One region of the Lysinibacillus sp. NPDC097279 genome, then DNA from elsewhere that is predicted to be linked to it. Evidence: a T-box and tRNA genes for the amino acid it is inferred to sense, from the RefSeq annotation. Region 1 holds a T-box; the other holds one or more tRNA genes.
What was found. The T-box of region 1 lies ahead of argS (arginine--tRNA ligase). A T-box ahead of a tRNA ligase gene usually reads a tRNA of that ligase, here a tRNA-Arg.
Positions count from the first base shown of each region.

Region 2: it encodes a tRNA-Arg, which carries the amino acid that the T-box ahead of argS (arginine--tRNA ligase) is inferred to sense. The anticodon was not compared.

Region 1 covers NZ_JBIWDA010000001.1:1,193,935-1,198,141, forward strand. Annotated here, with positions in the region: gene ACIQ1H_RS06085 (DinB family protein) at 1-99, shown strand, start outside; gene ACIQ1H_RS06090 (ABC-F family ATP-binding cassette domain-containing protein) at 196-1,800, opposite strand; T-box leader at 2,039-2,255, shown strand; gene argS (arginine--tRNA ligase) at 2,299-3,978, shown strand; gene ACIQ1H_RS06100 (MFS transporter) at 4,147-4,207, shown strand, end outside.
Region 2 covers NZ_JBIWDA010000004.1:263,816-268,022, forward strand. Annotated here, with positions in the region: gene ACIQ1H_RS17220 (amino acid ABC transporter permease) at 1-283, opposite strand, end outside; gene ACIQ1H_RS17225 (basic amino acid ABC transporter substrate-binding protein) at 375-1,169, opposite strand; tRNA gene ACIQ1H_RS17230 (tRNA-Arg) at 1,675-1,749, opposite strand; gene clpP (ATP-dependent Clp endopeptidase proteolytic subunit ClpP) at 2,057-2,644, shown strand; gene ACIQ1H_RS17240 (HPr family phosphocarrier protein) at 2,818-3,075, opposite strand; gene whiA (DNA-binding protein WhiA) at 3,185-4,132, opposite strand.

The DNA.
Region 1 (4,207 bases):
CACCAAACACATCATCGTGGTCAAATGACAGTATTATTACGTCAAGCTGGCTTACCAGTTCCAGGTGTACTTGGACCAACAAAAGAAATGCAAAAATAGCAACAGACAGCAAATACGAAAAGTATTTGCTGTTTTTTCATTCTACTTAGAAAAAAGCTCCCCCGAGTGAACGGGGGAGCTTAATTTACGATTGGATTAGTTTAAGCCTTGGCTATCTTTCCACTCTAAAAACTCATCATATGTTAATTGTTTGTCTAAAATTGAACCATCTTCACGGATTTCAATGACACGGTTTGCAATTGTTTGAATGAACTGATGGTCATGAGATGTGAAAATCATGGCACCTTTAAAGCGGATTAAGCCTTCATTTAGTGCTTGGATTGATTCAAGATCAAGGTGGTTTGTTGGCTCATCTAGTAAAATGACGTTGGCTGTTGCTAGCATCATTTTTGAAAGCATACAACGCACTTTTTCTCCCCCAGATAATACAGAAGGAGATTTTTTCACTTCTTCACCAGAGAATAGCATACGACCTAAGAAACCACGTAGGAAGCTTTCTGTTTCATCGTCAGGTGAATATTGACGTAGCCATTCTACTAAAGACTTTTCTGAACCTTCAAAGTATTTATCGTGATCGTTTTCGAAATAGCTTTGAGATGTTGTAACACCCCATTTAAATGTACCAGCATCAGCTTCTTTATCTTCCATTAAGATATCAAGAAGAGCTGTTTTAGCCATTGGGCTACCAAGTAAAACGATTTTATCATCTTTATTCATTGAGAAACGAATGTCTTTAAATAAAGTTTGACCATCTTGACTTGCTGTAAGACCATCAACTGTTAATACATCATTACCGATTTCGCGGCCGATTTGGAAGTTGATGAATGGATATTTACGGCTAGAAGGTTTAATGTCATCAAGCTCGATTTTATCCAACATTTTTTTACGTGATGTTGCTTGTTTTGACTTTGATGCATTGGCAGAGAAACGAGCGATAAACGCTTGTAATTCTTTAATTTTTTCTTCTTTTTTAGAATTTTGGTCTTGCGCCATTTTTTGTGCTAATTGAGAAGATTCATACCAGAAATCATAGTTCCCTACATATAATTGGATTTTTGAGAAATCAAGATCCGCAATATGTGTACATACTTTGTTTAAGAAGTGACGGTCATGGGATACGACGATAACTGTATTTTCAAAGTTAATTAGGAATTCTTCTAACCATTGAATTGCTTTTAAGTCAAGGTGGTTGGTAGGCTCATCCAGTAATAGTACATCTGGTTGACCGAATAATGCTTGTGCTAATAATACTTTGACTTTGTCAGAACCTTCAAGATCACCCATTAACATGTAGTGAAGATCATCTGAGATGCCTAAACCGTTTAATAATGTTGCAGCTTCTGATTCTGCTTCCCAACCGTTTAGCTCTGCAAATTCACCTTCTAATTCAGCAGCACGCATGCCATCTTCATCAGAGAAATCTTCTTTTGCATAAATTGCATCTTTTTCATTTTTTACGTCATATAGGCGTTTGTTACCCATAATCACCGTATCAAGCACTGTATGCTCATCGTATTCGAAGTGATTTTGTTTAAGGACAGATAAGCGTTCGTCCTTACCCATTGATACATTACCTTCTTGTGCTTCAATTTCACCAGAAAGTATTTTTAGGAATGTTGATTTTCCTGCACCGTTTGCCCCGATTAAACCGTAGCAATTACCTGGTGTGAATTTTATATTTACGTCTTCAAATAGTTTACGATCGCCATAGCGAAGACCTACATTACTTACTTGAATCATGCAAGTTCCTCCTTTTTTCACAATGGCTCTAGTATATCATGAAATATGTTCCATAGTCTATAAACATTATGACATCAACGTTTACCGCTCATAGTTCAGTACTATATAGCACAATTAATAGTACAAATTACTTGTTTTTCATTGAATAAAGATACAATTAATCACTTTTTAAGAAAATATATAGATGTAGTTGACTTTCAAGATTGGATAATATAGAATATTCCAAAATCAATAGTTGTTAAATTCTATGAAAAAGAAAGTAGTTCATTTTGTGCTGCAAAGCGAATTAGGGATGGTGTGAGCCTAATGCAGTCTATTTGAATGAAACGCACTTTGGAGAAATTTCCCGAAATATAAGTAGGGAATATCGGGGAGTCACCTCGTTATCAACAGAAAGTGGTCATAATTTTGGCAACTAGAGTGGTACCACGGGAATCTATGCTCTCGTCTCTTAATTGAGACGAGGGCTTTTTTTTATATAAAAGGGGGAATAAGTACATGAATTTACAAATTGCAAAAAGTATTGCTAGTGCGTTAAATAATCAAGTGGAAGTAGAAGAGATTGAAAAATTACTTGAAAAACCTAAACATGTAGACCTTGGTGATTTTTCATTACCATGTTTTAAACTGGCTAAAAAGCTCGGGCAATCTCCTCAACTAATTGCATCTAATATTCAAAAAAACTTAACGTGTGATGTGATTCAGTCGATTGAAATAGTCGGCGGATATGTCAATTTATTTTTAAATCAACACATCATTACACAACAAGTATTAAAGCAAATTTTGAAAGAGCAACATTTATATGGCACAAGTTTAACGAGAAAAGGGAATGTTGTGTTCGATTTTTCTTCTCCTAATATTGCGAAGCCCTTTTCCATGGGGCATCTACGTTCAACTGTTATTGGTAATGCACTCGCCAATATCGCTGAGAAAAATGGCTATAACGCTATTCGTATTAATCATTTAGGTGATTGGGGAACACAGTTTGGAAAATTAATTGTTGCGTATAAACGATGGGGACATCAGCAAACAATTGAAGCTGCACCAATTGAGGAATTATTGAAAATCTATGTAAAGTTTCATGAAGAGGCAGAGCGAGATACTACTTTAATTGAGCAAGCGCGTGTTGCATTTAAAGCGTTAGAGGATAAGGACGAAGAAGCACTTGCGCTTTGGCATTGGTTTAGAGAAGTATCGTTAGAAGAATTCAAAACACTATATCAGCTTCTTGGCATTCAATTTGATGCATATGATGGTGAAGCTTTCTATAATGATAAAATGCACACGGTAGTAAATGAATTACAAGAAAAAGGATTACTTACACTTTCTGAAGGTGCATATGTAGTTGAATTAGAGAAAGAGGAAATGCCTCCTTGTATTATTACTAAAACAGACGGTGCTACACTATATGCTACGCGTGATTTAGCAGCAGCTTTTTATCGTATTCAACAGTATCATCCTGAAAAAATAGTTTATGTTGTAGGACATGAACAAACGCTTCATTTCAAGCAGTTATTTAATGTAGTGGAGAAAATGGGTTACGATTGGGCAAGTAATTTATGTCATGTAGCTTTTGGGATGATTCTAAAAGAGGGCAAAAAAATGTCAACGCGTAAAGGCAAGATTGTGTTACTCAATGATGTGTTGACTGAAGCAATTGCTACAGCAAAACAAAATATTGAAATGAAAAATCCTAATTTACAAAATAAAGAAGAAGTAGCGAAGCAAGTTGGTGTCGGTGCTGTGATTTTCAACGACTTAAAAAATTATCGCTTACATGATATTGAGTTTTCAATCGAGCAAATGATGCAATTTGAAGGTGAGACAGGACCCTATATTCAATACACATATGCTCGTATTTTTTCTATTTTAGAAAAAGCGAATGGGCAACTGGGGGAGATGACTTATCAACCAGTAGGCGTGCAGGCATGGCCAGTCATTCTATTACTAGAACAATATCCTCGCGTTATTACTATTGCTTATGAACAAGCTGATCCGTCAGTAGTTGCTAAATATGCTTTACAATTAGCACGATCGTTCAATAAATATTATGCAACTAATAAGATATTATCGAATGATGATGGACAAAGTTCTCGTTTAGCTTTATGTCATTGTGTAGCAATGATTCTAGAAGATTCGTTAGCTCTTCTAGGCATTAACGCTCCTAAAAATATGTAATGTCTGATTTAAGCAATTTAATGAGGAATTCCTGGAAATATTGACGTTATGTAGAAAAAATGGTAAAAATAAATATAAGAAATCAAATGTCTGACAACGATAGTAGTAAATCAAGTGCAGGTTGAATGACGAATAATGAAATTGGCATGAAGAAAGGTATTAAATGTTATGAATAATAAACAATGGACGGCTTCAATAGTATTCGCTGTTGTTAGTATATTTTTCGTTG
Region 2 (4,207 bases), on a different contig from region 1:
ACACCATATATCCTAATGAATGGCCAAAAATCGTTGGAATCACCGCTAAATGAATTAATAAAATTTGCACTAGCATTGGTGTCCCACGGAATAAATCGACATATAGTTTACATGGCCAGTAAATAAACTTATTTTTAGATACTTTCCCTAAACCTAATAGTAAGCCTAAAATTATACCACCAAAATAACCACTGAGTGTTAAGATGATTGTTATACCAATACCACGGATAAACATATCACGGTAGTTCCAAACTATGTCCCAGCGTAAATCAAAGATGTCCATTAGAACCCCTACTTTCCCTATCAATTTCTCTATTAAATACGCTAATAAATCAAATGAGCCGCTAGCATGATTAGGCTAACGGCATCATCCATTACTTAAAGTCCTTACCAGTAATTTCTTTTAATTTACCATTGTCTTTAATTTTTTGTAGACCTTCATTCAATAGGTTTAATAATTCCGTATTACCTTTTTTCACCATAAAGCCGTAGTATTCTTTTTCAAATGCATCATCTTCAACTACTTTAAGTTTTGCTTTTGGGTTAGCTTTAATATATTCATAAATAACTGCATTATCACCAATTGTTGCATCAACGTTCCCATTTAACATTTCTTGAATAGCAACAGGTTGGCTTTCAAATGCCATAATGTTTGTGCTTGCATCACCTTGTAATTTTTTTGCAGCCATATGACCAGTGGCATTTATTTGCACTGAAATCTTTTTATCTTTTAAATCTGCTAATGACGTAATATCTGAATCCTCTTTAACTACGATTAATAATTGAGATTCATAGTATGGCTCTGTAAAATCAAATGACGCCTTACGTTCTTCATTAATCGTAATCCCCGATGCACCGATGTGTGTTTCACCATTTTTAATTGTTTGGAATACAGGTTCCCACCCGATGTTTTCCCATTCCACTTTAAAGCCCATTTCATCTGCAATCGCTTGCAAAATATCGACATCTAATCCTACAATATTCCCTTTATCGTCAATCGACTCAAATGGTGCAAAAGTAGCCTCTGTACCTACCTTATAAACTTTGTCCTTACCGCCACCATCAGAAACTGCGTCACCAGAAGATGCATCTTCTTTTGCACCACAGCCTACTAGTACTAGCGTAAATGCTGCTACAACCATTAATAACGTCCAAAAACGTTTTTTCATAGTTTTTCCCCCTATACGATTAATATTTTCCGACTAATTCAATTTTATCAATTCGGAAATGTTAGACTATTAGGTCAATTATAGTGTCAATAGAGGGGATATACAATACGATTTCGTATAAAAGTGATTATTTTTTCATAATAATTAATTTTATAATACAAAACGTAGAGAAATTATGTAATAAAAACAATATCTATGTCTGAAAATGTATACTTATGCAATATTAAGATGATTTTTATGCTAAATTTAGATATTTTTGACCACAAAAAAAGAATCCCCTCAGATAGGATTCTTCTTTTGTGCTAGCAATGCTAGCTTCACGATCAGTATGTTCACTAAAAAACTTTTTGGAGTTATTGCTTTTGATGGTTTAGAAAGGAATCATAATGGGAATAATGCCTACGGGACAGATTTCCACCATATTCCTCTCTTTCTCCATTAAGCAGGCTGCTAAGCAACTTAATAGGAGAATCGAGCTATAAAAGTAAATCAATTCATCAGTAGATGGCGCCCTCGGAGGGAATCGAACCCCCAGTGCAAGAACCGGAATCTTACGTGTTATCCATTACACCACGAGGGCAATTGAACATAAAAAAAAAGTACTCACTCTTAGGCTTTACGGTAAAGCATCATGTAGATAACCCTCATTGTAGAAGCATACCTGCAAAATAGTGTACTGTACTTTAACTTACGACCTTTCCATTATACAAACCTATTGTCCACAATTCAACTATTATTTAAAATTTTTATTAGGGATTTTATTTCTTAATATCAGCGTTAATATTTGACCTTCCCTGACTATAATGTGTATGATAAGGTTACAACTGAAATATAATGGATGATTTCAGTAAAAGTATTCGAATTTAGCTTTTTAAGGAGGATTTAACATGAATTTAATTCCTACAGTTATTGAACAAACAAGTCGTGGTGAGCGTGCTTATGACATTTATTCACGACTACTAAAAGACCGTATTATCCTATTAGGAAGTGCAATTGATGACAACGTTGCAAACTCAATCGTTGCGCAGCTTCTATTTTTAGAAGCAGAAGATCCAGATAAAGACATTTCTCTTTACATTAACTCACCAGGTGGTTCTATTACAGCTGGTATGGCAATCTACGATACAATGCAATTCATCAAGCCAAAAGTACAAACAATTTGTATTGGTATGGCTGCATCAATGGGTGCGTTCCTACTTGCTGCTGGTGAACCTGGTAAACGCTATGCGTTACCAAATGCAGAAGTAATGATTCACCAACCACTTGGCGGTGCACAAGGTCAAGCGACTGAAATTGAAATTGCTGCAAAACGCATTTTATTCCTTCGTGAAAAATTAAATGGTATTTTATCTGAACGTACTGGTCAGCCACTAGAAGTCATCTCACGAGATACTGATCGTGATAACTTCATGACAGCTGAACGTGCTAAAGAGTACGGCTTAATCGACCACATTTTTGTACGTAACGAACGTTAATTAGAAAAACCCGCTAAGTCCAGATGACTTAGCGGGTTTTTTATGTGTGTCAGGCACTTAAACAATTCCGAATCTTTCGAATTGCACTAGTGACTGGCACTCATAGCCCGCGGAAAGCAACGGCGATGATGCTAAAAACCCTCTAAGTCCAGGTGACTTAGAGGGTTTTTTATTTAGTCTTCTTTTTCAATAAGAGCAGCTAATGATGTAACCGCTTGCTCTGCATCGCTACCTTCACTGCTTAAAACAACCTTCGTACCTTTAGCAATCGCTAAGCTCATTACACCCATAATGGATTTGGCATTTACTTTTTTCTCATCTTTTTCAAGAAAAATATCAGCACTAAAACGATTTGCTTCCTGTACAAACAAAGCCGCTTGTCTAGCTTGAAGTCCTAATTTTAATTTTACCTGGACTGTTTTCTCAGTCATTCGCAATTCTCTCCTTCACTACCGTTCGTCTCTTAGTTTTATATTACCGCACTTTACAGCAGAAGAACAATAAGCGATTGCACTTGCTTTCTGTCTTTTGTATGAAAGCTTAACCGCCTATTTTTTCACCTCTTCTTAGTGCATCTGCTATTTCATCTATTTTACGCAATCGATGATTAACGCCTGATTTGCTAACCGTTCCACTTGATACCATTTCACCAAGTTCTTTTAACGTCACATCTTGATATTCCACACGTAAGCGTGCAATTTCACGAAGCTTTTCAGGCAACTGATCCAGCCCTACTGAATTTTCAATAAAGCGAATATTTTCTACCTGGCGCAGTGCAGCACCGATTGTTTTATTCAAGTTTGCTGTTTCACAGTTTACAATACGATTAACACTATTTCGCATATCGCGTAGTATGCGAACATCTTCAAATTTCATCATCGCTTGATGAGCTCCGACAATGTTTAAAAAATCGGAAATCTTTTCCGCTTCTTTTAAGTATGTCACAAAGCCCTTCTTTCGTTCAATTGTTTTTGCATTTAACTCAAATTCATTCATTAAATCCATTAATGCTTCACCGTGTTCTTTATACAAAGAATAAATTTCTAAGTGATAGGCAGACGTTTCTGGGTTATTTACCGAGCCACCTGCTAAAAATGCTCCACGTAAGTAAGCTCTTTTATGGCCACTCTTTTTTATAAGCTCTTTAGAAATTGTGTGATTGAATTGGAAATCATCCGATATTATCGCTAAATCAATAAGTAACTCCCGCGCCCCTTCTCGCACACGACATATATACACGTTATTTTTTTTCAAACGCATTTTCTTACGTACAAGTAGCTCTACGTTATATGGATACAACTTCTTCATAATAGTGTAAAGCCTTCTTGCAATCGCAGCATTTTCGGTTTGTACGTCTAAACTAAGTTGCTTGTTTGCAAAAGATAATGAACCATTCATACGAATTAATGCAGATACTTCTGCTTTCATACAATAATCGTCCGCTTCTACTTGCGTCAGCTCTTTTTTCGTTTCTGAAGCAAATGACATATTACGCCCTCCTTTCGACCTTTATTTCTATGTATATGTTCATCTTACCATATACAACAAGCATTCTTTAGGACT